Regions from separate parts of the Streptosporangium vulgare genome, predicted to be linked through region 4. Evidence: riboswitches for the same ligand, from Rfam matches in the RefSeq annotation. Region 4 holds a riboswitch; each other region holds the start of a gene.
What was found. A riboswitch is a leader RNA that binds a small molecule or an ion and turns the genes downstream of it on or off. The one in region 4 is predicted to bind cyclic di-AMP.
Positions count from the first base shown of each region.

Region 1: another riboswitch for cyclic di-AMP. It lies ahead of ACFFRH_RS13135 (CHAP domain-containing protein); the one in region 4 lies ahead of ACFFRH_RS31250 (C40 family peptidase).
Region 2: another riboswitch for cyclic di-AMP. It lies ahead of ACFFRH_RS33895 (C40 family peptidase); the one in region 4 lies ahead of ACFFRH_RS31250 (C40 family peptidase).
Region 3: another riboswitch for cyclic di-AMP. It lies ahead of ACFFRH_RS10120 (hypothetical protein); the one in region 4 lies ahead of ACFFRH_RS31250 (C40 family peptidase).

Region 1 covers NZ_JBHMBS010000005.1:242,364-249,900, forward strand. The annotation lists gene ACFFRH_RS13120 (carbohydrate ABC transporter permease) at 1-63, opposite strand, end outside; gene ACFFRH_RS13125 (carbohydrate ABC transporter permease) at 153-1,130, opposite strand; gene ACFFRH_RS13130 (ABC transporter substrate-binding protein) at 1,486-2,835, opposite strand; gene ACFFRH_RS13135 (CHAP domain-containing protein) at 3,356-4,048, opposite strand; cyclic di-AMP (ydaO/yuaA leader) riboswitch at 4,067-4,205, opposite strand; gene ACFFRH_RS13140 (hypothetical protein) at 5,018-5,986, shown strand; gene ACFFRH_RS13145 (DUF6716 putative glycosyltransferase) at 6,102-7,304, shown strand; gene ACFFRH_RS13150 (HAMP domain-containing sensor histidine kinase) at 7,457-7,537, opposite strand, start outside.
Region 2 covers NZ_JBHMBS010000023.1:83,905-91,441, reverse strand. The annotation lists gene lysX (bifunctional lysylphosphatidylglycerol synthetase/lysine--tRNA ligase LysX) at 1-662, shown strand, start outside; gene ACFFRH_RS33900 (helix-turn-helix domain-containing protein) at 2,024-2,224, shown strand; gene ACFFRH_RS33895 (C40 family peptidase) at 2,467-3,516, opposite strand; cyclic di-AMP (ydaO/yuaA leader) riboswitch at 3,522-3,669, opposite strand; gene ACFFRH_RS33890 (amino-acid N-acetyltransferase) at 4,105-4,659, shown strand; gene ACFFRH_RS33885 (RDD family protein) at 4,888-5,961, shown strand; gene ACFFRH_RS33880 (hypothetical protein) at 6,266-6,745, shown strand; gene ACFFRH_RS33875 (histone-like nucleoid-structuring protein Lsr2) at 7,254-7,537, shown strand, end outside.
Region 3 covers NZ_JBHMBS010000004.1:125,501-133,037, reverse strand. The annotation lists gene ACFFRH_RS10145 (SigE family RNA polymerase sigma factor) at 1-87, shown strand, start outside; gene ACFFRH_RS10140 (TolB-like translocation protein) at 84-1,337, shown strand; gene ACFFRH_RS10135 (sugar kinase) at 1,544-2,524, opposite strand; gene ACFFRH_RS10130 (IclR family transcriptional regulator) at 2,567-3,352, opposite strand; gene ACFFRH_RS10125 (DUF4253 domain-containing protein) at 3,610-4,473, shown strand; cyclic di-AMP (ydaO/yuaA leader) riboswitch at 4,757-4,907, shown strand; gene ACFFRH_RS10120 (hypothetical protein) at 5,154-5,981, shown strand; gene ACFFRH_RS10115 (alpha/beta fold hydrolase) at 6,315-7,175, shown strand; gene ACFFRH_RS10110 (hypothetical protein) at 7,347-7,537, opposite strand, start outside.
Region 4 covers NZ_JBHMBS010000019.1:117,627-125,163, forward strand. The annotation lists gene serA (phosphoglycerate dehydrogenase) at 1-959, shown strand, start outside; gene ACFFRH_RS31250 (C40 family peptidase) at 1,475-2,077, opposite strand; cyclic di-AMP (ydaO/yuaA leader) riboswitch at 2,065-2,298, opposite strand; gene ACFFRH_RS31255 (3-isopropylmalate dehydrogenase) at 2,439-3,485, shown strand; gene ACFFRH_RS31260 (branched-chain amino acid aminotransferase) at 3,659-4,753, shown strand; gene ACFFRH_RS31265 (Uma2 family endonuclease) at 4,968-5,558, opposite strand; gene ACFFRH_RS31270 (O-methyltransferase) at 5,661-6,314, opposite strand; gene cimA (citramalate synthase) at 6,882-7,537, shown strand, end outside.

The sequences.
Region 1 (7,537 bases), on a different contig from region 4:
GAACATGTAGTAGATGGGAAACGCGGACAGCACGAGGGCGAAGGCCAGCACGACCTTCGTCATGGGGCCGGCGTCCCAGATGCGGTTCCGCGCGGCCGACTGGCCCGAGGCCCGTCGGGAGTGCGCGGGGGGCCGCCGGAGCTGGGTGACCGTCACTTGGAACCCCCGATACGGCGGGTGAAGGAGTAGTTGATGAGCGTCCCGATGAGGATCAGCGCGAACAGCAGCCACGAGGCGGCCGCGGCGTAGCCGAAGTCGAAGTCGCGGAACGCCTCCTTGACGATGAACATCGCCACGGTCTGGTACTGGCCGGTGGCGCCGCCGCTCATCGTCGGGTTGCCGTCGAACATGACCGGCTCGGTGAACAGCGTCAGGCCGCCGATGGTGGAGATGAACACGACGAAGATGATCGTCGGGCGCAGCATCGGGATGGTGATCTGCCAGAACTGCCGCCTGGGCGTGGCACCGTCGATGGAGGCGGCCTCGTAGAGGTCCTTGGGGATGGTCTGCATGGCGGCGAGCATGATGATCGCGTTGTAGCCGGTCCAGCGCCAGTCGATCATCGTGGAGATCGCGATCCACGAGGACCACTTCTCGTTCTGCCAGTTGATCGCGTCGACCCCGAAGAAGCTCAGGAACCAGTTGATCATGCCGTAGTCGCGCCCGTACAGCTGGGTGAAGACCACCGCGACGGCGACGACGGAGGTGATCAGCGGCAGCAGCACGCCGAGGCGGAAGAAGAGCCGTCCCCGGATGCGCTTGTTGAGCGCGTTGGCCAGCAGGAGGGCGAGCACGAGCTGCGGGACCGTCGACAGGACGAACATGCCGAGGGTGTTGATCACCGCGTTCCAGAAGGCCTCGTCGGTGATCAGCTCGATGTAGTTGTCGAGGCCGACGAGGGTCTTGTCCCCGGCGAGCTCCCAATCGTGCAGCGAGACCCAGAGGGTGTAGCCGAGCGGGAAGATGCCGAAGACGGCGAAGAGCAGGAAGTACGGGGAGACGAGGAAGTAGGGGGTCGCCCGGAGGTCGAACCGGGCCCATCCACCACCCCGCTCCGGTCCTCGGCGGCCCTGCGACCGGCGGGGGCCGGGTCGTGGCGGGGCGGCCGGGGAGTCGACGTGCAGTGTCATCGAATCTCCTTGAGCGTGGAGACCTCGAGCTTTGGCTCCGGGGTGGGAACGCGGCACGGTGTCGCGCGGGTCGGTAGGGCGTTCTGCGGCGATGACCAGGCCGCCGACGCATGACGCGTGGTGCCCTCGCCGGGCGGGCGGAGAGACGAAGCGCCTGTGGGGGCGAGGTGGGACCCGGCCGGCTCGGGCCGGGCGGACGGTCGCCGGTGAACCGGGAAGCCCGGCCCGCGAGGGCCGGAATCTCCCGGCTTCAGCCGTGGAGAGGAAGTCAAAGGTCAGAGCCTTTCAGCGGGGTCAGGCGACTGGCCCGGCCGCGGGGTCACCGCGGCCGGGCCGATGCGGGTCGGTACGGGGATCAGCCCGCTGCCTTGACGCCGGCTTCGAGGAACTTGGTCCAGGCCTGGTCGTACTTGACCGAGCCCTGGTCCATGCCCTCAAGGACCTTCTCCACCGCGGTCTTGACCTGGGCGTGCTTCTCGCCGAGGAAGACGGGCAGCAGGTCCTTGACCGAGGCGCCGAAGATCTGACCGGTCGGCGCGTCGTTGAAGAACGGGTTCTTCAGGTCGGCGACCGCCGGGTCCTGCTGGGCGGGGATGGAGCTCGGGAAGGCCGCGGCCTCCTGGAAGGCCATGATGTGACCCTCCTTGCCGGTGAGGTAGTTCAGGACCTCGGCGGCCTCCTTGGGGTGCTTGCTCTGCTTGGGAACCGCGAGGTAGGAGCCACCCCAGTTGCCCGCGCCGCCGGGCACGGCCGCGACGTCCCACTTGCCCTTGTTGTCCTCACCGGCCGCGCCGGAGACCACGCCGAGCATCCAGGCCGGGCAGCCCATGGTCGCGAAGGCGCCCTTCTTGATCGCGGCGTTCCACGGCGGGCTGAACGAGGCGAGCTTGGCGGTCAGGCCCGCCTCGCTGAAGCTCTTCACCGTGTCGAAGGAGGTCTTGATGGCCGGGTTGGTCTCGATGATGAGCTGGTTGTTCTTGTCGAAGTAGGCGACGTTGCCGTTCTTCGGCGCCTCCTGCGACAGGATCACGTTGTAGAGCGTGTTCGGGCCGTCAATGAACTTGGGATCGGTCTTGCCGGGGTTGGCGGCCTTGAACTTCTCGCCGATCGCCTTGAAGGCGTTCCAGTCCGGCCAGAGCTTGCCGACCTCCTCGCGGTCGGTGGGCAGGCCCGCCTTCTCGAACAGGTCCTTGCGGTAGCACATGGTCATGCCACCGATGTCGGTGCCCACGGCGAAGAGCTTGTTGTCGGCGTTGATGCCGTTGTCCCACTTCGCCGCGGGGAAGTCGGCCTTGCGGCTGTCCAGCCCGTACTCGGCGAGGTCGGTGAAGAACTGCGGGCGGGCCTTCATGAGGCCCATCGCGCCCTCGTCCAGGGCGATGATGTCGGCCGCGCCGCTGCCCGCCTGTAGACGCTGGAGCAGTTGCGGGAGGTAGACGTCCTCGAACCGGTCGGTCAGGTTCTGGTACTTGACCTGGATGTTCGGGTGCGCCGCGTTCCACGTCTCCACGGCCTTGTCGTAGCCGAAGTTCTCGCCGCCGCCGAAGGTGTGCACGGTGATGGTCACCGGCTCGGCCGGTGCGGCGGAGCCGCCGTCCGCGGCTGTCTTGGCGGGCTCGCTGGAGCTACACGACGTGATGGCCAGGGCGGTGGCCGCCATGACCGCGACGGCGGCGAGCTTGCCGTGTCGCTTGTTGTTCAACATTCCGGACCCCTCTCAGGTGGTCGCCCGAATCATTGGGAGGCGACATCGCGGACCGGTCCCCGACAAACGCGGTCCTCGTGACGAGGTCGTTCCTCAATGTGCTTTGGGAGCGCTCCCACGAAGAGTGGACGATGGGCAACCAGGACGTCAATATGCCGAAACTCAACCGTTACATCCGGCCGTTTTAGGCGGGACTATTAGCAGCAAACCTACCCAAACGTCTCATCGAGGTGATTGGGAGCGCTCCCATCTCACGGACATACAGTCGGGGCATTTCGTGTCCGTGCGTGGCCGGGGTGCCGTCGGCAGGGCCGGGAGGGGCGCACCCGCCGGGTGCCGGCGGAAGGCTGTCAAGGGCGTGTCAGGGCGAGGGGGGCGGTAGGAACGCCCCCGGGGGCGTCGCCGGACGGAGCGACGCCCCCGGGGGCGTGTGGAGCGGGCCGCCGTTCGCCGGCGGACGGCCGTGGGGCCGGGAGGCCCGCGCCGTGGGAGGATGACGGGCGCGGGCGGCGGGGGTGGATCAGTTGGAGTAGACGGGGTAGCCGTAGCCGACGACCTGGGAGATGGGCCGGACGCGCTGCTCGACGTCGCCGTTGCCGGTGTTGCCCTCGATCGTGGTGATCGTGCCGTCTCCGTTGTCGTTCTTCACGAAGCCGACGTGGTCGATGCCGTCGATGCTCTTGCCACCGGCCCAGTCGAAGTAGACGACGGCGCCGGGGGTGGGGATGGTGCCCCAGTGCCCGTTGTTCTTGAACCACTTGGCGTGGGCCACGGTGTAGGCGTCCCAGCCCATCGTGGGGCGGATGCCGGCCATCTCGCCGACCCAGGAGACGAACATCGCGCACCAGGGGGCGTTGGCGTAGTCGTACACGTTACGGCCGCCGTCGCGGGCGAGGGTCTCCTTGGCGCGGGGGCTCGACATGTACCAGGAGTGGAACTTGGTGCCGCCGCCCTGGGCGTTCTCGCGGACGCCGATCTGCTTGGAGGCGATGTCCAGGACCTTCGCCGCGGAGACCTTGGGGAGCCTTTCGGCCGCGATCTGGAGGGGGGTCTTCGCGGCCTTGGCGTCCTGGGCCTTGGTGTCGACGGGCGGGGCGTTCACGACGCCGTGTCCGTCGGCAAGTGCGGTGCCGGTGGCGCCGGTCGCCAGGGCGACGCACGCGCCCAGGATGGCGCATGCCGCGCGGGGAGTGGAGATGAGGCGATGGGTCATGCGGGGGTTCGACTCCTTGCTTCGCTTCCATTCCGCCTACCGGGTTAGCTGACGGGTTCGGGCTGGGAAGTGCCCTACGGCGCACAGGTGCGCTGATTCACCCCAGGAACGTGGTTCCCCGGTTCCGCAGACCTCGCGGATTCGGCGGCCGTGCTCACCATCGGTGGAAGGAGCTCCGCCAGGTGGGACACGGTCGGGCAATGTGACGGCAATGCACAGACCTTGGTAGACCTAGGCAATCGCCATGAATAGGACGAAGGTACGTCAGACGGACAGACGATTACAAGTAGGACATATTGCCCTGACTTGGGAATACGTATGAACCGGGAAGGTGTTGCCGGGTGCCGCCCGGCGGGAGGGGTGAGGTGAGGCGACCCTGTCCGTGCCTCGTCCCGGTGGACGGAGGGACGGCCCTTCGAGGCCGGAATCCCCTGCCTCCGCGGCGATCCGGGTTCTCCGGACCCGCCCGCGGCCCCCGGGTCGAGGGGTGCTACGACGCGCGGGTGAGGGTCCTGGCCGGAGGCGGCGCATCCGGTCAAATGTCGAACATGTTTTCGATAGTAAAAAGTATTCGGATGGTAGGGGTTCTCCCATGGGAGGTCCGGGGCCGGTGTGCCGGATCCGGCGGCTCCAGGCTCGTGCCCGGGGGAGTTTCCCCAGCTCAGGGCGGTGATGGAGAGGGGTGAGCGGGTCTCGCCGCCCGGAGGGTAAAGCGACGCGCTCGGCGGGGTCCCGCGGCCCCGGGAAAGTAAAGGTGCCGAGTAAAGGAACACGCTTTCCCCCAGGCCCCGCCGAGCACGCGGGTAAAGACCGGACGATCATCCACAAGCGCGCGTGGTCGGCTGTTCACCCGCAGTTCCCGGGCGCTTAAGGACACCGGGTTAGGTTGTGGCAGTCGTGAACGGGTCATCGCCCGGCGTGGAGGACGGCCGAGACCACGCGCGGGATCAGGGTTCGGCCGTTGCCTGGGTGGAGTCCCCGCTGCAGATGCTCTGCGCGGTGGAGGCCCATCATGCCGGGCTGCTCGGCGCCCGCAGCCATCTCGTGCCCAGGGCGAAACTCCGCCCGCTGGCCGTGACGGGCCGCGAGCTGGGCCGTCTCACCCTGCCCAGAGGGCTGGAGCTCACCGCGGCCAGGCCGGACATGCCCCGGCCGCGCCGGGGCGAGACCTGGGTGGTGGGCGACGCCTTCTCCGGCAAGGTCCAGTTCCGCTGGCTCACCGCGCTCCCCGGCCGGATCGTGATCGTCGACGACGGTCTCGCCACCATCAGGCTCCTGGAACTGCTCACCGGCAGACTGGGAACGCCCCTGCTGAGGGCGAGGGCGAAGGTCGGAAGGCTCAGGACCGCCCTCGGCGCGGCGGCCGGGCTCAGGCTGCGCGCCGCCGCCCGCTCGGGACGGCTGTCGATCTTCACCGCGCTGCCCGTCCCTCCCGACCTGGCGAAGGCGGTACGCGCGGGGGGAGCCGAGCTGGTCACCCACGACTTCGCCTGGCTGCGGTCCCAGCCGCTGCGCGGGCCCCGTCCCGAGGAGCGCACCGTCGTCCTCGGGACCTCGCTGGTCCGCAACGGCCTGATCCACCGCGACCGCTACTTCACCTGGCTGGCCGGGCTCGGTTCGGCCGGTCCGGTGGCCTACTTCCCGCACCGCCGCGAGGATCCCGACGACCTCGCCCGGGTCGGGGAGCAGCCGGGGATCACCGTCTACGACGGCGGGACCCCCGCCGAGATGACCCTGCGCGGGCTCGCCGCCGAGCAGCGGGTGCTCAGCCTGCCCTCCACCGCGGTCACCTCCCTGCGGGTCCTGCTCTCGGCCCGGGGCGTCGCCGTGGAGACGGTGGACGTCCCCGACGAGTGGTGGACGGCCGAGGCGGTTCCCTCACTCCGCTCGCACCTGTCGAGGTTCGCCCACCACGACACGGGAGTCACCGGGTCATGACCCCGTGGCCGACGCCCGGCGGGCTCGCCGCCCGCGGGCCGCGCGCCGCGCTTCTATGCCTACGAAACCGTACGAAAACCGCGCGAAACCGGGGATTCCCCGCCGGAGGTTCTCTTTGAAGGTCCTGGCCGTGGCCGACTCCGACTCCTACCTGAAGTGGGCGGCCTGCCTGCTGAGGGACCTGCCCTCGGGCTGCGAGACGGAGCTGGCGGTCGTCCGTACCCCCATCACCCCGTCGCCGGCGCAGATCCACGCCGCCGTCGCCGGCTCGGCGGCCGACCCGCCCGTGCTCTCGGCCCGCGCGCTGCGCAGGTCCGCGGAGCGTCTGCGGCCCGACGTGGTGCTCGTCGCCTGTACGGGGCCCGTGGTGGACGTGCTGGCCGGTGAGGTGCTGGCCGGGTTGCGGCCCCGGCCGGTGTTCGTCTCTGGGCTGCCGGGCATCTCCGTGCCCGCCACCGAGAAGGCGTGGCTGTTCCGCAGCGGATGCGACCTGTTCGTGCTGCACAGCGGCCGGGAGGTCGAGGAGTTCTCCGAGATCGGCCGCAGGCTGGGCGGCGGGGGCCAGGTCGGGCTGGCCCGGCTGCCGTTCCTGCGCGACGGCGCGGAGACGCCCGCCACCGGGCCGCGAGACCGGGTGGTGTTCGCCACCCAGGCCAAGGTGCCCAGGCGCAGGGAGGAGCGCGAGCGCATTCTGCTCGCCCTGGCCGAGCTGGCCAGGAGGCGTCCGGACCTTGACGTCGTTGTCAAGCTCCGCGCCCTGGACACCGAGCGCCAGACCCACAACGAGCGTCACCACTACCAGCGCCTGTGGCAGTCGCTCGCCGGGGAGGGCCGGGTGCGCGCCGAGGCCGTGCGCTTCGCGGTGGGGCCCATGCACGAGCACCTGGCCCACGCGGCGGGGTTCGTCACCGTCAGCTCGACCGCCGCGCTGGAGGCGATCGCCCAGAAGGTGCCGCTCCTGGTGCTGTCGGACTTCGGGGTGGGCGCCGAGATGATCAACCTGGTCTTCGAGGACAGCGGCCTGCTCGGCACCCTCGACGACCTCTCCGCCGGGCGGTTCCTGGACCCGGACGACGCCTGGTGCAAGGTCAACTACTTCCACCCCGGTGGTGAGAGCGACTGGGCGTCGCGGATGGTCTCGCTGGTCGGGCAGGCCCGCTCCGGGCGTCTCGTCCCGGCGAGGTCCCTGCTCGAAGGCCCCGAGTTCGCCGCCGCCCGCCGCCGCGCCCGCATGCGCGTGGAGGTCCCGCCGAACGTGCTGCGCGTCGGCTACCGCGCCAAGCGCCGGATGCGCCGCTATCTCAGGGCGCTCGGCTAGGAATCTCCACGGCGCCCGGCCGGGAACGTCTTCGAGGCGTTCGGCAGGGAACCTTCGAGGTGTCCGGCCGGAACGTCCCAGGGCGTCCGGCCGGGAACGGCCCCCGGCCCCGGCCCCCGGTGCGCGGAGCCCGGGGGCCGTCCTCGAAACGGTCAGCGGTGCAGGGTGAGCCGGAAGGCACAGCCGTCGCCTTCGGGCCGGGAAGGGCTCAGCGTGAGGTCGCCGCCGTGGGC
Region 2 (7,537 bases), on a different contig from region 4:
TCGACTACAACGACATCGCCGACCTGACCCAGCGGATGATCCAGAAGGCCGTGGTGGCCGCCCTCGGTCACTCCGTGGTCGTCCACGAGGACCAGGAGATCGACCTCGGCCTGGCGAAGTGGCCGCGGATCACCCTGTACGGGTCGGTCTCCGAGGCCCTGGGCGAGGAGGTCACCACCGAGACGCCCCTGGAGCGCGTCCGCAAGCTCGCGGACGCGCGGGAGATCCACTGGGACGCCAAGTGGGGTCAGGGCAAGCTGGTCCAGGAGATCTTCGAGGCCCTCGTCGAGCACACGCTCGTCCAGCCCACGTTCGTCATGGACTACCCGCTGGAGACCTCCCCGCTGGCCCGCATCCACCGGGACAACCCGCTCCTCACCGAGAAGTGGGACCTGATCGGCTTCGGCACCGAGCTGGGCACCGGCTACTCGGAGCTGAACGACCCGATCGAGCAGCGCCGCCGTCTCACCGAGCAGTCCATGCTCGCCGCGGGCGGCGACGTCGAGGCCATGCAGCTTGACGAGGACTTCCTCACGGCCCTGGAATATGCGATGCCGCCCACCGGTGGCATGGGGCTCGGCATCGACCGCCTCATCATGGCCTTCACCGGCAAGAACATCCGCGAGACCATCCTGTTCCCGCTGGTCAAGCCGACCGCCTGAGTCCGGCGGGCGGTGCGGAAGGACGTTCTACCGGTGCGGTGGCGCCGGGCCTGACACTGTCAGGCCCGGCGCCACCGCCATGAGAGGCTGCGTCGCCCCGGTCGCCCCGGTCGCCCCGGTCGCCCCGGTCGGCCCGGTCGGCCCGGGTCGCTCCGGTCATCCTGTCGCCTCCTGGCGACGGCGCGCCCCTGGACGGAGACGGCGGGCTCCCGGGCAGGGGCGTGCCGGGAACGGGGCCGGATGGCCACCTCGGTCACCGCTCGGGAACGGGTCCCGGCCCGCTCGGAATCGGGCTGTGGCCCGGCCGGTCCCGCGCGGGTCCGGCCGGGACCAGCGGGTCCGGGGAGCGCCCGAGAGCCCGGCGGGGACGCCCAGGAGCCTGATCTGCCGCGCGGGGCGGCGCCGTCACCGTCCCCTCTGCCCTCTCTTCTCCCCCTGCCGATTCCCCCTGCCGATCGGCGTTCTCCTCGTCGGCCGGCCCGGCCCGCGGCCGTCACGACGCGATCTCGCGCCGTTGGGCGTGAACCGGGAGTGTGAGCCGCGCGCGGCCTGGTCGCGGTGAAAGGCGATTCCCCGATCGTCTCCGGTCCGTCCCTCACGGGAAACGCCTCAAGGCCGTTCCCGCCGTCTCCCGGCCGTCCTTCGCGGCAAACGCCCCGAGGCGGCGGGGCGGGGCCCCGTGGGACCCCGCGCATCGGGTGGGTCCTCGTGGGAGCGCCCCGAGGCGCCGGGGCTGACCCGGCGGGCCGGAAATGTCCGTCGGGCTCATGGTTCCGCGCAATACCGGACGCATTTCCGTATGGGGCAGAAGTCCCTTTCCTGTATGTCCAATATCGCCCGGACATCCCGCCCCCGCCGCACGGTACTTCGCGAATGCCGCAAAGCTGTACGCTTGTCCCTCATATTTCCGCGTTTTTCACGGTGCGCCGTCAAGGTAGCGGGGGCGTGGTCGCCGGAGGGCGTCGGGAAGAGATCAATTTTTTCCGAGAAATGCGGGCGGTCCGGATCCCGAGAGGGTGGCTTCGAGGTGACCGGCGGAGCGGTGGTTCCGGCGAAACCTTGTTCTGCCAGGACCTCGGTCACCGCAGCCAGGGGGTGCTTGCCGGCTCGTGCCTGCGCTCGATCATGACATAGCCGCAAAGGCACTGACATATCATGAGTACTTCACGTAGCGCCTGCTATGTCAATACTGGACGCACGCTATGAAGAGTGGAACTTGACGACCTTTGAACAAGGCGTTTACCGTTCCTGGCGGACGGTATTCATTTCCGGCGTCTCGCACCCGGTTTCCAGAGTGGGGGGAGTGACTCTTGATGGCATATCCAGAAGTGGATTCACGCCATGGCGACAGCCCCCTGGGCATGAGCGATATCGGTCTCAGCGACGACGACCTCGTGCTGCTGGCTGAGCTCGCCAAGGGTGTCACGGTCGATCGGGTGGGGCGTCGCCTCGACATCAGCGGCCGGACGGTCAGACGCAGGCTCAGAGGCATCTGCGACCGCATCGGCGTCGCCACGGCGATCGAGGCCGTGGCCTGGGCAGCCCGTCGCCGCCTGATCTGACACACCGCCGCGTGTCCGGCAGGTCGGGCCGGACACGCGTGCGGGCCGGACATGTGTGCGGCCCGGACACGGGTGGACGCCGATCCGATCCGGCGGACGCCCCGGCTCTGCCGTGCGCGTCCCCGATGCGACCGTGCGCGTCCCCGGTTCCGCCGTACGCGGATCCGATCGGCGATGCCGGTTCAGATGCCGTTCAGATGCCGTTTCGGACGCCGGGTTCAGGCGGCGGTTCGGGCGCCGGTTCAGGCGGCGATGCGGACGCCTCCGACGAAGGGCCGGTTGTCGATCGTGGTGATGTGGACGACGTCACCCGTCTGGGGAGCGTGGACCATCAGGCCCGCACCGATGTAGATCCCGACGTGGTGCAGGTCGCTGTAGAAGAAGACCAGGTCGCCGGGGCGCAGCTCGTTCCTGGAGACGTGGGTGCCCGCGGTCCACTGGTCGCCGGTGTAGTGCGGCAGGCTGATGCCGACCTTCTGGTAGGCCCACATGACCAGGCCGGAGCAGTCGAAGGAGTTGGGGCCCTCGGCGCCCCAGACGTACGGCTTCAGCTGCTGGGTGAGCGCCCAGCGGGTGGCCTCCGCGGCCTTGCCGCTGCCCACGATGGGCACGTTCGTCTTCACCCGGGCGCCCCTGTTGCTGACGGCCCTGGTGCGCACCTCGCTGAACAGGTCGCTCTCGACCCGGTCGACCAGCCGCTCGATCTTGGTCCGGTTGCCGTCGATCTCCGCCAGGATCTTCTTGACCTCCGCGGTCCTGGCCTTGGCGCTGGCCTGGGCCCGCTCGGCGGCCTCGATCGCCCGGCTCACCTGGGCGACCTCCTCGCTCTGCTGCTGCTGGAGCGCGTAGTTGGTGGTCGCCTGGTCGAGGAAGGTGTCGGGATCGGTGGCCTGCGTGAAGGCGAGCCCGGAGTTCAGGCCGCCCGACATGTAGGTGCTCTGGGCCAGGAGGGTGGCCTTGGTGCGACGGGACGCCAGCTCGGACTCGCTCGACGCGAGAGTCTTCTTGGCGCTCTCCGCGGCCCGCTGGGCCTGCTTGAGCTTGACCCGCTCGCCGTTGTAGCGCTCCGCGAGGACGCCGATCTCCTGCTGCAGCTTCTCCGCCTGTTTGGCCAGCTGCTGGAGGCTGGGCTCGGGGTCCGCGGTGGCCGCCACCAGCGGGGTGCCGAGGGTCAGGGTGGCGAATGCCAGGCCGACGACCGCCATGCGACGGCGCAGCCCTCGTGGCGCGCGTTCGCGGCCGCGGGCGTCGTGACCCGCGTGCTCTCCTCCGTGGTCGCGCGTGCGCTTCACCAACAGGCTCCTCTCCTCGGCCGCCTACCGGGTTAGCTGACGGGTTCGGGCCGGAGGCAGCCCTACCGGGTGCGCCGGTGGCACTCGGATTCACCCCGGAGGACGTGGTGGGTCCCCGGTTCCCCACGTGCGAGGATTCGGCGGGTCAGGCTTTTTACGTCTCTGACATCGAGCACGGAGATTAGTGCACCTATGGTTCCTGCTCAACCAGAACTGCGAATTCAGTAGAGGTTTCGCAACCGAGGTGTCACGAAAAGATCACACCTCAATATGATCAACATGGCCGTTACGCTGCCTTTGCCTCCTGTGCGACGCGTGTGACGAAGGTCTTCCCAGCTCCGGGACCGTGCCAAAGGTGAGCTACGGCACACTGGAGGCGTCGTGTACCGAGCGTGGTAAAGCGACTGCCAAGGGTCATGTGCGGCCCGCGAGCTGGGAGTTAAGGGTGAGCCGTAATTGAAGACCCGTGAGGACGTACGCTGAACGGTCATGGAGCAGCTTGCTGAGCATTCTCCCGTGCCGGTTGTTCACGCCCCCGGCGACGGGGAGCGGCGCGCCGAATCCGCGGGGGCGGAGCAGGGTTCGCCCGTGCCGGGGACGGGTTCCGAGGTCACGGTCCGCCGCGCCCGCACCCAGGACGTCCGGGCCATCAGGCGGCTCGTCGACACCTACGGCGGTGTCGGCCGGCGCCTGCTGGAGAAGGCCACCGTCACCCTGTACGAGGACGTCCAGGAGTTCTGGGTCGCCACCGACGCGGAGGGGGAGGTGATCGGCTGCGGAGCGCTCCACGTCCTCTGGGAGGATCTGGCCGAGATCCGCACCGTCGCCGTCGATCCGACCCGCAGGGGAATGGGAATCGGCCACCGGATCGTCTCCGCGCTCATTCGCACGGCCGCCGACCTGGGCCTGCGCCGGGTCTTCTGCCTGACCTTCGAGGTCGACTTCTTCGCGCGGCACGGATTTCGGGAGATCCAGGGCACACCCGTCGCCCCGGAGGTCTACGCCGAGCTTCTCGCCTCCTACGACGAGGGTGTGGCGGAGTTCCTCGATCTGGAACACGTCAAGCCCAACACCTTGGGAAACACCCGGATGCTGCTGCATCTGACACGCGAGCCCGACTCTGATGACTTTAGAGCTGACTGATCGGAAAGGTGACTGTTGATACCTATGTCGATACCTTGTGCAGCAGCATGCATGTGCGTCTGACATTTGCCACATGCGCAGTCTAAGTGAGGTGACGCGGTGAGCACCGGACAGCCGCCGTATCCACAGGATGATCCCGACCGCGATCGCACACCGTCGGGACAGCCGGATTACGGACAGCACAACGCGGGTCGAGGCCCTGGCGGACTCGACCCCGACGTGACAGTCGTGGGGTACAGGTCGGAGGCCTCACAGCCGAACACCGGCCCAGGGCAGAGCCAGCCCGGATACGGGCAGCAGGGCTACGGCCAGCAGCCCGAATACGGCCAGCAGGGCGGGTACGGCCAGCAGCCCGGCTACGGCCAGCAGGGCGGGACCGGCGCGTACGGTCAGCAGCCCGGCTACGGCCAGCAGCCCGACTACGGGCAGCAGCAGCCCCAGCCCGGTTACGGCCAGCAGCAGGGGTACGGCCAGCAGGGCGGGACCGGCGCGTACGGTCAGCAGCCCGGCTACGGTCAGCAGTCCTCCCACGAGCAGCAGGGCTACGGCCAGCAGGGTGGGTACGGTCAGCAGCCGGGTTATGGCCAGCAGCAGCCCGGCTACGGCCAGCAGCCCGACTACGGGCAGCAGCAGCCCCAGCCCGGTTACGGCCAGCAGCCCGACTACGGGCAGCAGCAGTACGGGCAGCAGGGCTACGGTCAGCAGCCCGACTACGGGCAGCAGGGCTACGGCCAGCAGCAGCCCGCGTACGGCCAGCAGGGTTACGGCCAGCCGTACGGCGGCCCCCCCGGGGCCCCCGCCCCGCTCGCCGAGTGGTGGCAGCGCCTGGTGGCGAGGATCATCGACGGGGTCATCCTGGTGATCCCGATGTTGATCATCACCGCGGTGCTGACCGCCGTCATCGTGACGCAGGCGAGCTTCAACACGGAGACGGGCGCCTTCACGGAGCCGGGTGGCGTATTCCTCGCCAGCCTGCTCACCGCCCTGATCACCGGGGCGATCTACGTGGCCTACGAGTTCTTCATGCTCACCCGGGGCGGCCAGACGGTCGGCAAGATGGTCATGGGCATCAAGGTCGTGCCGGTCGGCGGCGCCCTGCCGCCCGGCGGGCTCAGCTCCGACGTGGCGCTCAAGCGCGCCGGAGTGCTCTTCGGCCCGCAGTTCCTGAGCTGGGTTCCGTTCTTGAACTACGCGGCCAATATCTTCTCCCTCGTGAACGTGCTGTGGCTGCTGTGGGACAAGCCGCTGCAGCAGGCCCTGCACGACAAGGTGGCCGGGACGGTCGTCGTCAAGATCAAGTAGTTCCCTGAATAACGGGGCCGGCGGTTGAACCGCCGGCCCCGTTTTCGCGTACGGGTGAGAAAACGAGGGGCCTTAGGGGCTCCGTATGGGTCTCGGGGTCCAGGGCCACGGAAGCGCAAAACCATTTGCCGCGCCCTGAGCAACGTAGGGGAACTTATGACCGAGTCTCGCCCCGCTCGCCGGAATATTCGCGTACGGTGCCCACAACGGGCTCACCCGTGCCCGTGGGTCTCCTATGAGGCGTCAATGCCGGATCCACCGCCGTCGGGGGTTCGCGCACTACTCACCGAATGGTCGGCTCGGCATGCCTCCGGCATCCTCGGCGCCCCCGTGCCTGATTCTCTTCTTCGCCTTCCGCCGCGCGTTCAGGACAGCCGGTGAAGGCCTTCTTACGGATCCGGATCGGGGGCGCGTGGTGTTGGCGGGGTTGTCCGAGGGGCTCATCGCGTTTGGTGGTTATACGGTCTACGACTATGTACTCCGTGCCAGAGCGGGTCGTACTCTTGGCGAGAAAGTGTTGAAGATCCGTCTTGTTCCATACGCTTGCGTCACATCGGTCCACACCGGGGTGATGAAGCGAGCAGCTCTCCGTCCGGGCGTTCCGTCAACGGCGGGCATTCCCGTGATGAACCCGCTCGCGGCGATCTCCGGTTCCACGGCGGGGCGCCGTTCGTCCCGGCGGGCAGGTCCCTTCCACCAGGGGTTTCGGCGCGAGGAGGCTGACGGCGCGGCGGCCGGGAACCCGGCGGTCATTGGTATTACGGAGACGGCGATGATCACCTGATCGCCCTGTCGGTTTTTCCTCGCGGCTTTACGACCGCAACCGGTAAGGCGGCTGGAGAGAAGCATTAGGCTGGAGAGAGACGGACATGGTCGCCCCTGCTGACGCACGTCGCCGGTCGGTGGCGCTATGGTCATCTGTGGGCGGTTCCAGACCGATCGGGCGTGCCTGCGCGACCCGGGAGTCGCCGCCACATTTCCATGGTCCCCAGAAAGCCACCCACGGTGCGGAGCGAGGACGAATGTACGACGTATTGTCCGCGTTGATACCCCCGGCGGTCGTCGGCGGGGCCTTCATCTTCGGAGTCGTCAAGCTACTTCGGAGTGAAGCCGTCGGCCGGCGTCCGGCAAAACGACCCGACCCCGAGTCGCAGAAGAGCTGATCCACGGGAGCCTCGACTGCGAGTCTCGGTTGCCTGTGAGAATCGCCGGGCTCCTGGAATTGCCGCTCTTCGATCCCGGGTATATGTTTAGCTTGCGAATGAAACAATACCCGCGAAAGGATTGTGTAGATGGCCAAGCAGATCCAGGAGATTCTCATCGACGACCTCGATGGGGGCGAGGCCAATGAGACTGTCGCCTTCGCGATTGACGGCACCAGCTATGAGATTGACCTGAGTGACGTTAACGCGAAGAAGCTCCGTGACTCCCTGTCGCCTTTCGTGCAGAGCGCCCGCCGGTCCGGCGCCCTGGCTCCCCGCCGCCGCCGCGCAGGCGGAGCGCGGGCGCTCACGCGAGAGAAGAGCGCCGACATCCGGGCGTGGGCGAAGTCCCACGGCCTTAATGTCAGCGAGCG
Region 3 (7,537 bases), on a different contig from region 4:
ACCGTCCGCAGCCACGCGTCGCTCGGCCTGAACAGGCTTCGCTCCGCCGTACCCCATCCCGCAGCAGCCAACGGGAGCACCCGATGAACGACGACCTGGAAGACAACCTCCGCAGTGCCCTCGGCCACGCCTCCGAGCGCGCGCCGCACGCGCCGAGCGGCCTGTCCGCGCACATCGTGACCCGTTCCCGGCGTCGCGGGACGCGCGCGCGGGCCCTGGCCGCGGCTGTGGCCGTGGCGGTGGTGACGGGCGGGCTCGCGGTGACGGTACGCGGCGCCGCGAACCCCTTGGACCCGACGGCGGACCCGATGGCCGCGTCAAGCGCCGGGAGCGCGAAGCCGTCCCTCCCCGGCGAGGTGTCCGAGATCCCGGACCCTGCCGAGAAGGTCTGGCCGCGGGCGGTCAGGAAGATCCCGGCCGTGCTGCCAGACGGGCGCGAACTCCGGCCGCAGACCTTCATCGACGACCACACGCTGCTCGTCGAGACCTGGTCGAGTTTCGAGAAGTCCGACGCCATCTACGCCTACGACATGGACAACGCCGAGATTCGCAAGATCACTGACGTTCCCACACCGAAGAAGACGGTGACGTTCGCCTCCAACTTCACCATCGGCGCCGGACAGGTGGCCTGGTGGACGGCTCGCAAGAGTGACGACGGGAAGGTGGTCGATCTGTGGGCGGCCCCGCTCGCCGGTGGTGAGGCCCGGCTTGTGGCCTCGTACCGGAACGATGAGGACGTGTCCGGGTTGCTCGACCCGCCGGCCGTGACCGGCGACGGCAGGATCGCCTTCTCCTTCAGGAGAAGCGACGGCGTCTTCTCCGTTCCCCTCGGGGGCGGGACGGTGAAACCCGTCGCGGGCGCTGACAGGTATCACGTCATGGACTGGCCGTGGGTCGGCTCGGGCGGGATATTCGAACACGCCGAACCGACCTTCGCGGAGCTGCTCAACGTGGAGACCGGGGAGAGGCGCACGGCCCTGATCAACCCCGGCGAGCGTGACGTGCGATGCGGGCTGATCGCGTGCGTCGGCAGGAAGGCCGACGGCAAGTCCTTCTACCGGCTGCGCGACGGTTCCCGCGAGCGGGAACCGTCGTTCAGGCTGAACCTGCTGCCCGGCCGGGCCGTGGACCGCTTCCACGGCTCGACCTACCGCAAGGGGGAGAGGCGCGGCAGCATCCTGCACGACATGGTCACCGGCAGGTCCGGTGATCTTGGGATCCATCCCGCCGAGGGCGAGGGTGTGAAGCTGACGGCCCCCATGATGGGCAACGAACGGCTGGTCAGCTACAGGATCGGGGACCAGATCGTGGTCATCGACCTCGGTAAGATCAACTAGGGCACCTTCGTCCCGGGCCCGGCGTCCTCGTCCTCGGTCCCGCTCCCGCTCGGTCCCGCTCCCGCTCGGTTCCGCCCCTGCGAGACGCACGGGGCGGGGCGGTCGCCCACCGGGGGGAGAGAGCCGGCGCCGAGGCGTCCTCCGATGCTCTTCGAGCGGCGGGCCGCCTCCGGGTACGGATCGAGGCCGCCCGGGACGGGCACGGGTCAGCGGCTGACCGCGTCGACGGTGCCGGTGGCGTCGGCCGCGTCGGCCGTGCCGGACGGGCGCAGCAGGTCCAGGTCGGCGCGGCGGGGCAGGCTCTCCCAGTCGCCGTCGGCGGTGACGGCGAAGGCCCCCGCGGCGCAGGCCGTGGCCAGCCGCCGTTCGGGGGCCGCCCCGGCGAGGGTCTCGGCGATCCAGCCCGCGGCGAAGGCGTCCCCGGCGCCCACCGGGTCGAGCTCGACGACCCGGTAGGGCTCCGCGTGCCGCACGGCGCCGTCGGAGAGCTCGATCGCGCCGAGGGCGCCGCGCTTGACGAGGACGTGGCGCGGGCCGAGGGCCGACAGGGCCCCGGCCAAGGTGAGCGGGTCGTCGCCCTCGACGACCAGCCGGGCCTCGCCCTCGGTCGCGAACAGGACGTCCACCGAGGCGACGGTCTCGCGCAGCGCGGCGGACGCCTCGGCGGGCGTCCACAGGGCGCGGCGGTAGTTGACGTCCATCGACACGGTCACGCCCGCGTCGCGGGCCTCGGCGATCGCGGCCCGCACCGCCTCGGCGGCGGACGCCGACAGCGCGAGCGTGATGCCCGTGACGTGCAGCACGCGCGCCGAGCGGATCAGCGAGACGTCCAGGTCGGAGGGGCACAGCCGGGATCCGGCGCTCGCCGAGCGGTAGTAGCGCACGTCGACCATCTCCGCCGTGCGCCTGCTCTTGATCATCAGGCCGGTGGGCGCCCCGGGGTCGACCCGCATCCCCCGCACGTCGACGCCCTCACCGGCCAGCGTCGAGCGCAGCAGCTCGCCGAACTCGTCGGCGCCCACCCTGCCGATCCAGGCCGCGCGCCCGCCGAGGCGGGAGACGCCGATGGCCACGTTCGACTCCGCGCCGCCCACGCCGAGTCCGAAGTCGCGGGCGTGCCTGAGCGGGCCGGTGCGCCGCGCGGTGAACAGGGCCATGCTCTCACCGAGCGTTACCAGGTCAGTCATGGAAAACGGGTCCTTAGGGAGTCGGCGGGCTGACTTCGTCGATCATCGGGTCGAGCCGAGCTTTCTGGAGATGCGCAGGGCCGCCTCGGCCACCAGGGGACCCAGGTCTCGCACCCGTGCGGCGGTGATCCGGGAGGTGAGACCCGAGATGGAGATGGCCGAGGTGGCGACGTCGTTGTGGTTGAAGATCGGCGCCGCGACGCAGCGCACCTCGGGCTCGTTCTCCCGGTCGTCGACCGAGTAGCCCCGCTGCCGGATCCGGCCCAGCTCGGCGCGCAGGCGCGCGGCGTCGGTGATGGTGTACCGGGTGACGTGCGGCATCCCGGCGGCCACGATCTCCTCGACGGCCTCCTCCGGCTGCCAGGCGAGGATCGCCTTGCCCACGGCGGTGCGGTAGACGGGGTTGCGGCTGCCGATGCGCGAGGCCATGCGCACGTTGGTCTCGTTCTCGACCTTGTCGATGTAGACCACGTCGGGCGGGTCGTAGACCACGAGGTGGACGGTCTCCCTGACCTCCGCCATCAGGCGGTGCGACTCCTCGGCGGCGACCGTCCGCAGGTCGAGGGTGGACAGGTACGCCTGCCCGAGGCGCAGGGCGCCGCTGCCCAGCCGGTAGGCGCCGCTCTTGCGGTCGCGTTCCAGGAGCCTGGCCTCGATGAGCGGGGCGGTGAGCCGGAGCACCGTGCTCTTGGACAGGTCGAGCGCCTCGGCGAGCCGGGTGAGCGACAGGCCGTGGCCCGCGCCCGCGTGGTCGCGCACGTGCGCGAGGACGGCGAGGGCGCGGCGGAGCGAGGCCGACTGGTTGCGCTCGGGGGCGGGCCCACCCATCGCGGCCTCCCATGGTGATCCGGCAATCGAATACCTGGTCAAGGTAGGCGAGTACGCCGCCCCGCGGCCACTTTGCAGCACAACGTTCTGCACTGCACAACCGGCCGCGGGCAACCGGACGGGACGGGGACGGGCGGGTACCCACCCGGTTCCGTTCTCCGCGATACCGATAATTTTTGCCTGGACCAGGGCAGAACTGTCCCTCGGGATGGTTGACAGGCCAAAATTGGTCCGTGGCCAGGATCGGATCGGTAGAGATGAGCGATTGCGAGAGTGAGCGACTTCCGCCAGTTCTGGGTCAGCTGTTCGCCGATGGGGCCGACGGGAGCGAGGGCGGCGGCGAGACCGGGGAGGGCGTGGTCAGGAGGCTCTCGGTGGAGCTGCCACCGGGGGACGTGGTGTGGCCCGACCCCGGTTACGCTCAGCTCGCCGTCCGTCGCCGTCCGGCGTTCTGGCTCAGCGAGGTGGCGGTCTCCGGCGAGTACTGGGCCCGGCTGAGGGCCCAGCACGAGCGGTCGGGCCTGTGGCCGGTGCTGCTGGAGGACTCCGTCCAGCCCTGGTCGGCCGGCCAGATCGCCCCGGACACGGCCGGTCAGATCGACAACTACCACGCCGCCGCGTTCATGGCCGAGGTGTGGTCCGACTGGATCGCCAGGGCCAACCTCGACCAGCTCGAACTGCTCGACCCCTTCGGTCCCGAGTGTCCCGGCCCGGCCCCCTCGGGCAGGCTCGCCGCCGACCCCGGCGTGGTCGCCGACTGGTACGCCGGGCTGGTGGCCGAGCGCAGGACCCCGCTCGGGCTCGTCGCGGTCGAGCGCGGGGCCGACGCCCTCGCCGTCATGGGCTGGCAGGGCGCCCTGAACCACAACGAGTGGATGGTCCCGCTCGCGGCCGTCGTGCGGAGCTGGGAGGACAGGTTCGGGGTACGGGTGGTCGGCATGGGCTTCAACACCCTCGACCTCAGCGTCGCCGCGCCCCCGACGACCTCGGAGCACGCCCTGCACGTCGCCGCGGAGCACTGGACGTTCTGCCCCGACAGCATCATCCAGGGGGCCGGGAACCTCATCGACTACGCCGAGCAGATCAAGGGCAGGAACGCCTGGTCGTTCTGGTGGGACTGAGCGGAGCCTCTGGAGCGGGTGCCGGGACGGAGCCGGGAAACGAGGCCGGGAAACGAGGCCGGGAAACGGGGCCGGGGACGGGGTTCCGGAGGCGATTCCCGGCATGGGGGAGACATCCGTGCTGGTAGGACGGGTGTTGGTCTGACGGGGCGATCGATGAGGCTTCCTTGAAGGTTGTAGGTAGATCTTCTGGGGTTTTCATGGTGTTTGCTTTGCTTTGTCCGGTTTTGGTGGGTAGTGTCCAGGGTTATCGGTAGGCGACCTGCCCTTCACAAGAGGGAGCGGCCGGCCGACGTCGAATCCCGAGAGCCCGTACGGGCTCCGGAGCCGGGGAACCACGTTTCCGGGGTGAATCCGCCGCGACCGCGCGGCGGTAGGGCAACTCCACCGCCCGAACCCGTCAGCTAACCCGGTAGACGAGATGGAGAGGAGATCCCCTCATGGATCACCGCGTTACCACGTCGGTGCACCCCGTGTCCGCGCCGACCACCTGACTTTTCCCCCGTCCCCCCCGACCCCCCCGCCGCCCCGACCGCGGCATCCTCCAGATCGTGCTCCGCGTAGCGATTGCCTGAGATTCCGGCTACGCCCCCTTTTCCGACGAGCGCGTTCCCGCCAGTGCACCCCTCCGGTGTGTCGCACATGGCTGCCCCGTTCCCTCGCGAAAGAGCCTTTTCTCCATGCGCCTCTTCTTTGGTATGCACAAGAACGGCCTGAGCAAGTCCACCTGGCAGAACGACAATCCCCGCGGCAAGCGTCTCGCGGCCGCAGCCCTGGTCGGTGCGAGTGTCCTCGCCTCCGCCGGTGTCGCCCTGGCGCTGCCCGCCGCCACCTGCTTCGCCGCCACCGCCGACCCCGAGGTCGGCGTGGCGAAGGCCAGTGCCGAGACCGTTCTCCTCCAGGGCGCGACCACGGCCTCCTACTTCTGGGACGACTCCTCCGGCCGGGCCGGTGACACCGGGCTGCCCGCCAGCGGCAGGCCGATGCAGAAGGGCATGATCGCCAGCCCGAGCTGGCCCCTGCTCACCGAGGGCTACCTCATCTACAAGGGCAAGAAGGCCAAGTTCTTCGTCGGTGACCGTGGTCCGGGCTCGCCCTCGAACCAGGGCATCATGATCGACATCGACGCCAAGACCTTCGCCGACCTGACCGGTGGAAGGTTCAACGCCGGCACGCTCGGCGTGGACGGCAACGGCGGCATGGGCCACATCGACATCAAGTACGTGGTCACCAAGTGGGGCGGCGGTACGGGGATCAAGAACCACCCCGTCGCGTTCTCCACCGGTGCCTGGAACCGCAGGGACACCAGCCCGGCCAAGCCCCCGACGGTCGTCTTCGCCAAGGCCCAGGAGCTGGGGATAGGCGTGCAGACCCAGCTGGCGAGCGCCGCGGTCCGGCCGTGGGCCGGCAAGCCCAAGGTCATGGTCGAGCCCGCCTCCATGCACCTCCCGGCCGGCGTGGCCGCCATCGGTGCCCGCGCCGCCGAGATCGGCGCCGGGAAGAGCTGAGCCGGGGCCTGCGCCCCGCTGGAGCTCCCCCGTTCCGGCTTCCCCGGCGGAGCCCCTGCCCCGCCGGACCGCCCCGGCCGGAGCTCTCCCCGCTGGAGAGTCCGTCCCGTAGAAGCTCCCCCCGGAGCCCCGACCCCCGACCCCCGACCTACGGAGCCCCGACCCGCAGAGCCTCGACCCGCGGAGACCCTCTGCCGGAGACCCCCTGCGGGAGCCCTCCTGCGGGAGACCCCTTGCCGGAGATCCTCCGCCGGAGACCTCACCCCGCCGGTGGCCCGCTTTCCCCCGAATGGCATTCTGTCCCGCGGAACCAGCAAGGACGGTAGGAGCGCCATGACTCTGCGGGCCCCGGCGAACGGTATCGAGATCGCCTACGACACCTTCGGCTCCCCGGGGGCCCGTCCCCTCCTGCTGATCACGGGCCTCGGTTGCCAGCTGATCCAGTGGGACGAGAGGTTCTGCGCGCTGCTCGCCGGCCGCGGGTACCACGTGGTGCGTTTCGACAACCGCGACAGCGGCGAGAGCACCCACCTGGACGGGGCGGGGACGCCCGCCCTGGACGGGAGCGGGGAGGTCCCCTACCTGCTGGACGACATGGCCGACGACGCCGCCGGACTGCTCGACGCGCTCGGCTGGGACACGGCCCACGTGATCGGCCTCTCGATGGGCGGGATGATCGCGCAGTCACTCGCGATCCGCCACCCGCGCCGGGTGCGCAGCCTCACCTCGATCATGTCCACCCCGAGCCCGCGGGCCGCCCTGCTGACCGACCCGGACGTGCTCCTGCCGGCCTTCACGCCCGACCGCGAGAGCGCGGTCCGGCGGGCCCTCGACAACTGCGCGGCCGTCGGCTCGCCCGGCTACCCGTTCGACCGGGAGTGGAACGCCGAGATCGCCGGGCTGGGCTACGACCGGTCGTACGACCCGGCGGGCACGGCCAGGCAGGTGGCCGCGATCATGGCCTCCGGCGACCGTGCGCCCCGGCTCGGGGAGCTCGCGGTTCCGGCTCTCGTGCTGCACGGTGAGGACGACCCGCTCGTTCCGCTGCCCGCCGGGATCGCCACGGCCGACGCGATCCCCGGCGCCCGGCTGATCACCTTCCCCGGCATGGGCCACGACCTGCCCGCCGAGCTCTGGCCCGCCTTCGTCGACGCGATCGACGAGCTCACCGTCTCCGCGGACTCCGGGCGGTGACCCCCGGCACGCCCTGTTTCTCGCGTTCTCCTCGTTCTCCTCGACCAGGCTCCGACGAAGCTCCGGTGGGGCTCCACGAAGGTCCGGCTGCGCTCCCGGGAGGCTCCGTGGCGCTCCCGGAGGGCTCCGGTGCGGCCCGCGCCTCCCGGGGCACGGGCCGCACCGGAGGGATCACACCTCGAGCTTCTCCTCGATGCCGCGCAGGACGTGCCGCGCGAGCGCGAGGTTGGCCCGGTTCCGGTCGAGGGCCAGGTAGAGGAACAGCCCTTTGCCGCTCCGGCCCGAGATCGGGCGGATTATGTGGTACTGCGTGCCGAGCGTGATGAGGATGTCCTCGATGCCGTCCTTGAGGCCGAGCGACT
Region 4 (7,537 bases):
GTCTCATCGGTGACAGGGAGCTCCACACGGTCAAGCCGAACGTCCGCCTCATCAACGTCGCCCGCGGCGGCATCATCGACGAGAACGCCCTCTACTCCGCGATCAAGGAGGGCCGCGTCGCCGGCGCCGGCATCGACGTGTTCCCGAAGGAGCCGGTCACCGACAGCCCGCTCTTCGAGCTCGACCAGGTCGTCGTCACCCCGCACCTGGGCGCCTCCACCCACGAGGCCCAGGAGAAGGCCGGCACCCAGGTCGCGCGCAGCGTGAAGCTCGCGCTCGCCGGGGAGTTCGTGCCGGACGCGGTCAACGTCCAGGGCGGCGCCGTCGCCGAGGACGTCAAGCCGGGCCTGCCGCTCGCCGAGAAGCTCGGCCGGGTGTTCACCGCCCTCGCGGGCGAGGTCGCCACCAAGCTCGACGTCGAGGTGCGCGGCGAGATCGCCTCCCACGACGTCCGCGTGCTGGAGCTGGCCGCGCTCAAGGGCGTCTTCACCGACGTGGTCGAGGACTCGGTCACCTACGTCAACGCCCCGCTGCTGGCCAAGGACCGCGGCGTGTCGGTCGAGCTGATCACCAGCTCCGAGAGCCCCGACTGGCGCAACGTCGTGACGGTCCGCGGCGTCCTCGCCGACGGCCGCGCGGTCTCGGTCTCGGGCACCCTGTCCGGGCCGAGGCAGATCACGAAGATCGTCGAGGTCAACGGCTACCAGATGGAGATCGAGCCGACCGACCACCTGTCGTTCTTCACCTACACCGACCGGCCCGGCATCGTCGGCGTGGTCGGCCGCATCCTCGGCGACCACTCGATCAACATCGCCTCGATGCAGGTGGCCCGTGACGTCAAGGGCGGCAAGGCGCTCATCGCGCTCACCGTCGACACCGCCATCCCGGCCGAGGTGATCGACCAGATCGGCTCGGAGATCGGCGCCGACAGCGGCCGATCGGTCGACCTGGCCGACTAGCCGGAACGGCTCATGTGGCCGGCGGCCCCGGGGGCGGGGGGGGGGCCGGAGACCGGGGCGGCGGCCACATCTCGTCTCAGCATGTGAGAAGTGTGTACACCGGACGAGACGGTGTTTCCGCGGCCAGGTAGCCTGGATGAAATGCGCCAGGTTCTCGTAATTCCTACCTGCCGCGGCGAGGCCTGACAGGGGCAGGCCGGCGACTCGCCGCGGTGTCGTGGCGCGTGCCGGCTCCAAGCCCCCGCCGCCGGTCCGTGATCCGGACCCGCGACATCAGGCCTGGTCGGAGTCCCGACCGGAGTCTCGACCATCTTCCTTGCTGGCATGCGACCGAGACGAGATTCGCCATGTACGACATGTATCCCTGGAACCGTCCCGACGAGACCGAGAACGAGGCCACCGACGCGCTCCAGACCGCTCTGGACCGCAGGGACAACGGTGGTGCCCCCACCCGCTGAACCCGTTCTCGCCGCCGGGGTCTCCACGGCCTCCCGGCGGTGATCCGCCGGCGTGTCTCATCCGCCGGTCTCGGTCGCGAGCTCGACCCGCCTGGCCAGCTGAACCCCCTGCGGGTCGGGGCGCACCGCGCCTGCGAAGGAGTCGCGGCGCCAGGAGTCGAGTTTCTCCTCCTTGACCACGTCGCCGGTCCGCGGGGCGTGAACCATGTAACCGGGCTTTGTGATCATGCCTACGTGGCCGAGGCCGCTGAAGAAGACCAGGTCACCGGGCTTGAGATCCTTCCAGGCGATCTTCTTGGAGAAGGCGGCGTACTGGTCGTTGGTGACGCGGGGGAGCTTGATCCCGGCGGCGCCGTAGGCGCGGAGCATCAGGCCGGAGCAATCAAATCCGCCGTGGCCGGTGCCGCCCCAGACGTAGGGCGTTCCACGCTTGGACATGGCCCACTTCACGGCTTTCTGCCAGGCGGGCTTGACGGCCACGGCCTTCAGGGCCTCTTTCAGCGCGGGGGCGTTGAGTGCGGCGGGCCCGGGGGCGGGGGGAGGAGAGGCGGCCAGGGCGGCGGGTGAGGTCGCGCACACCGCGGCGCCGGCGACGATCATGGATGCGGAGATGGACAGGACGCGGGGGAGAACTGTGCCGGACAGGATGGTTCCTTCCATAAGGCCGGCCGGGTGAGCTGTCGGACTCGGGCGTGGAGGCCGCCCTACGGCGCGAGAACGCGCTGATTCGCCCCAAGGAATCCACCTGATGACGGCCGGGAACGGCGCTCCGGGGGAGGAGCGGGGTTCCCGGGGTCAGGTAGATCCCGTAAAGAGTGGTTCCCCGGCTCCGTACGGGCCCGGTAAGGGGAGGGCCCGTACGGATTAGGCAGTGATGTGAATGGGAGGACCATAACCAAACCTCACGAAACGGTCAATACCTAGCAAAGAAGGACAAAGTGATCAGGCGGCTCGCCGGGCGGATGCGTCCGGGGAATGAGACCGGTGTTCGATCACCGAGACGGACCGGTAAGGTGCCTGCATGGATTCGCGTAACATTCGCCTGGCGGTCATCCCCGGGGACGGAATCGGAGTCGAGGTCGTCACCGAGGGACTGAAGGTCCTCGAAGCGGTCGGCACGAAGGTGGAGACCACCACCTACGACCTCGGCGCCAAGCGCTACCACGAGACCGGCGAGACCCTGCCCGACACGGTCCTCGAAGAGCTGCGCGGATACGACGCGATCCTGCTCGGCGCGGTCGGCGACCCCAGCGTGCCCCCGGGCGTCCTGGAGCGCGACCTGCTGCTCAAGCTCCGCTTCCAGCTCGACCACTACGTGAACCTCCGGCCGGTCAAGCTCTTCCCCGGCGTCGAGACGCCGCTGGGCAAGGCCCGCCCCGAGGACATCGACATGATCGTCGTCCGTGAGGGCACCGAGGGCCCGTACGCCGGGGCGGGTGGCGTCATGCGCCGGGGCACGCCGCAGGAGATCGCCACCCAGGAGTCGCTGAACACCGCCTACGGCGTCGAGCGCGTCGTGCGCTACGCCTTCGACAAGGCGCAGGGCCGCCCCCGCAGGAAGCTGACGCTGGTCCACAAGACCAACGTGCTCACCTACGCCGGTGACCTCTGGGCCCGCACCTTCGACCGCGTCGGCCTGGAGTACCCCGACGTCCAGACCGACTACTGTCACGTCGACGCGGCCTCGATGTTCTTCGTCAGCCAGCCCGAGCGCTTCGACGTGATCGTCACCGACAACCTCTTCGGCGACATCCTCACCGACATCGGCGCGGCGATCGCCGGTGGCATCGGCCTGGCGGCCAGCGGCAACGTCAACCCCGACCGCACCGCGCCGAGCATGTTCGAGCCGGTCCACGGCAGCGCCCCCGACATCGCGGGCCAGGGCAAGGCCGACCCGACCGCCACGATCCTGTCGGTCGCCATGCTCCTCGACCACCTGGGCCTGGCCGCCGAGGCCGCCAGGGTCGAGCAGGCCGTCGCCGACGACCTGGTCGAGCGGCCGGCCGGCCGAGTCGGCCGGACCACCCGTGAGATCGGCGACGACATCACCGCCCGAGTAGCCGGCTGAGGAAGCCGCCCTCCTCGACCCCGACGCGCCCGGCGGCTCACCTGAGCCGCCAGGCGCGTTTTTGTTTCTCCAGCAGTGCCGGTTTTCGGCATGGATGGAGTAGTTTCCCGTTACCCGGTCCGACGCAGAATGGACCCAAGGGTAAGCCAGACACCAAGAGAAGGATCCGTGCGATGACCACCGCTCAGAAGCTCAGCTTCGACGTGCAGCTCTCCGACCACGCTCGCACCGCGGCAGAGCGCGAGCAGGTACTGGCGAGCCCGGGGTTCGGTCAGGTCTTCACCGACCACATGATCTCGATCGACTACACCGAGGGGCAGGGCTGGCACGACGCCAAGCTCGTGCCGTACGGCCCGCTCAGCCTCGACCCCGCGACGTCGGTCTTCCACTACGCGCAGGAGCTCTTCGAGGGGCTCAAGGCCTACCGCCAGGAGAACGGCTCGATCGTGACCTTCCGGCCGGAGGCGAACGCCGCGCGCTTCAACACCTCCGCGGCGCGGATGGCGATGCCCGAGCTGCCCGAGGAGACGTTCGTCGAGTCGCTGGAGCTGCTCGTCCAGACCGACCGGGAGTGGGTCCCGACCACGCCGGGACACAGCCTCTACCTGCGCCCCTTCATGATCGCGACGCAGCCGGCGCTCGGTGTCAACTACCCGTCCAGGACCTACAAGTACATGGTCATCGCCTCCCCGGCGGCGGCCTACTTCGGCGGGGGAAAGGCCGTCACGGTCTGGCTCTCCACCGAGTACACCCGCGCGGCCCCCGGCGGCACCGGCTTCGCCAAGTGCGGCGGCAACTACGCGGCGGCCTTCGTGGCCCAGCGCCAGGCCGTCGAGCAGGGCTGTGACCAGGTGGTCTGGCTCGACGCGGGCGAGCACCGCTACGTCGAGGAGATGGGCGGGATGAACCTGTTCTTCGTCTACGGTGACCGCCTGCTCACCCCCGCGCTCACCGGAACGCTCCTGCCCGGCATCACCCGCGACTCGATCCTCTCCTTCGCCTCCGATCTCGGCCTCCACACCGAGGAGGGGCGCCTGTCGGTCGAGGAGTGGCAGCGGGGCTGCGAGACGGGCGAGCTCACCGAGGTCTTCGCCTGTGGCACCGCCGCGGTGGTCACCCCGGTCGGCTCGGTCAAGGGCGCCGACCGCGCCTGGACGATCGGCGACGGCACCCAGGGCCCCGTCACCTCGAAGATCCGCGAGGAACTCGTGGGCATCCAGTACGGGTCCCGTCCCGACCCGCACAGCTGGGTTCACAAGATCTGCTAGTCCCGTACGAGGAAGATCCGCAGGGGACCGGTCGGCCGAGGTGTCCACCGGTCCCGTACGGGGGAGCCTGCGGGGCCGGTCGGCCGAGGTGTCCACCAGCCCCCGTACGGGGGCCCGCGGCGAGGTCCGCGGGGGCCGGTCGGCCGAAGGGGGCACCGGTCCCGCGCGGAGAAGACCCGGCCGCCCACCCGGGCGGGCCTCCTGCCGGGCGGATCTAACCTTCGACCAGCTTGCCGGTGTCGATCGTGAGGTCCCAGGGCGCGGGGAGCTCAAGTGGCTCTCCGAGGATCACCTGGTGTTGCTGCTGGTATCCACGCTCTCCGGGATGACTGAGCAGCCGGGCGAGATTCTGGGTGGCGTCGATCACCAGATAGAGCGGGACACCCGCGATCGCGCAGTTCTCGGGCTTGGTGACATGGTCGTCGTCGCGGCTGCTGGGGGAGACCACCTCCACGACGAGCAGCGTTTCCTCGGCGTAGACGTTCTCGTCGTCCCACATGCGGGGAAATTTCGGCACGACGAGGAGATCGGGCCGATAGTGGTCTTTCTGAACCCCCAGGAAGAGCTTGACGTCGTATACGGGGTGCCAGCCCTGCGCCGTGGCGAACGGGATGAGCTGGATCAGCAACTGCAGGATGACCTTGGCGTGGTTGAGCGTGGGCAACTCCCTCACCACGATCCGGCCGTTGATGAGCTCGACCTTGCGGTCGGGCCACTGATCGCAGGTCTTCTGGTAGTGCCGTTCGAGCTCCTGGTGGTTGGTGGACATGGGCTTCGCCTCGCGACGGTCCAGGGTCTTGGCCATGAGGTCATCCTTCCCTCCGCGCGGGTGAGCGCAACGCGTTTTCCACGTCACCCAAAGTAATCGTAAAGATTTCTCCGTGTCCGCGATTCGGGAAAGTTCTCGTCAGTGCTTTCGAATCATGGTGAGGCCGTCGGCGATGGGGAGCATGATCGAGGTGACCCGCTCGTCGGCGCTGACCATGTCGTTGAACTCGCGGATGTGCCTGACGGTCTCGTCGTCCCTGCTGGGGTCGGCGACGTGGCCGCTCCACAGGGTGTTGTCGACGAGGATCACCCCGCCGGGGGCCAGGCGGGACATGAGGATCTCGTAGTAGACGGGATAGTTGACCTTGTCGGCGTCGATGAACGCCAGGTCGATGGCCGGGTGTTCGGGAAGCTCGCGCAGCCGCTCGGCCGCGGGGCCGATCCTCAGCTCGATGCGGTCGGCGACCCGTGCCTTGTCCCAGTAACTCCGGGCGATCGCCGTCCACTCCTCGCTCACGTCGAAGCAGGTGAGCCCGCCGCCGGGGGCGAGCCCGCGGGCGAGGCAGATGGAGGAGTATCCGGTGAAGGTACCCACCTCCACCGCGTTCCTGGCGCCGCCGAGCTGGGCGATCATGGTGAGGAAGCGCCCCTGGTCGGGGGAGATCTGCATCGACGCGCTGTTGCCGGTCAGCTCGCGGGTCTCGAGGGCGAGCGCGTCGAGGACGTCGTCGGGCTGGGTGGTGTGCGCGAGCAGATACTGCCCCACGGTTGGGTCGAGATAAGTCGCCTTCATAGGGCCCATTCTCGCCCGTGCGGGAGGGCGGCGGGGGCGATTCCGGAGCGTGTCCGGGCACGTCCGGGCACCTCCGGGCTCTGTGCGGGCTCGGTTCGGGTCCTGTCTGTGGCCCGTACGGGCGCCGTTCAGGTCCTGTCGGGGGCCTGTCCGGGCTCGGTTCGGGTCACGTCTGTGGCCTGTGCGGGCGCCGTTCAGGTCCTGCCCGGGCCGTGTACCGCTCGTGCGCGGCTCGTTCTGGTCCGTGCCCGAAGACCCGCCCAGGGGCCTGTCCGGGCCCTGTCCGGACAGGCCCCCGGGCCGCTTCCCGGGCCGCTTCCCGGGCCGGTGGCCGGGCCGTGCCGACACGTCGAGGGTCTCGGATCCTGAGATCGATGTGTCAGATGGTGTCGGCGTATGGCAGACTCCGAAGCATCATGTTCTACGGTCTGCTCATTATCGGCAGGCGCGCTGGCTGAAAAGGGACACCGCCAGCGCGCAGACCTCTCACGTCCGTGAGGGGTCATTTTTGTTTCCAGAAGCCGGATGAGCGCGCGGCGAATCATCGAACCCGCGAAGGAGAACGACATGGCCGACGATCGCTTCCACGTGTACGACACGACTCTCCGTGACGGTGCCCAGCAGGAGGGGCTCAACCTCACGGTGGCCGACAAGCTGACCGTCGCGCGTCATCTGGACAGCCTGGGCGTCGGCTTCATCGAGGGAGGCTGGCCCGGCGCCAATCCCAAGGACACGGAATTCTTCAGGCGCGCTCAAACAGAGCTCGACCTGAAGCACGCGCAGCTCGCCGCGTTCGGCGCGACCCGCCGGGCAGGTGTGAAGGCGGCCGACGACCCGTTGGTGGCCGCGCTGCGCGAATCCGGCGCGCCGGTCGTGACCCTTGTCGCCAAGAGTCACGACCGGCACGTGGAGCTGGCCCTCCGCACGACCCTCCAGGAGAACCTCGCGATGATCCGCGACACGGTCTCCCACCTTCGTGCGGAGGGACAGAGGGTCTTCCTCGACGCCGAGCACTTCTTCGACGGCTACAGGTCCAACCCGGACTACGCGCTGGAGGTGCTGCGCACCGCCGCCGAGGCGGGAGCCTCGGTCATCGCGCTGTGCGACACCAACGGGGGCATGCTCCCCGACGAGCTTGCCGAGGTCGTGCACGCGGCCGTCGGGACCTCGGCCAGGATCGGCATCCACTGCCACGACGACACCGGCTGCGCGGTCGCCAACTC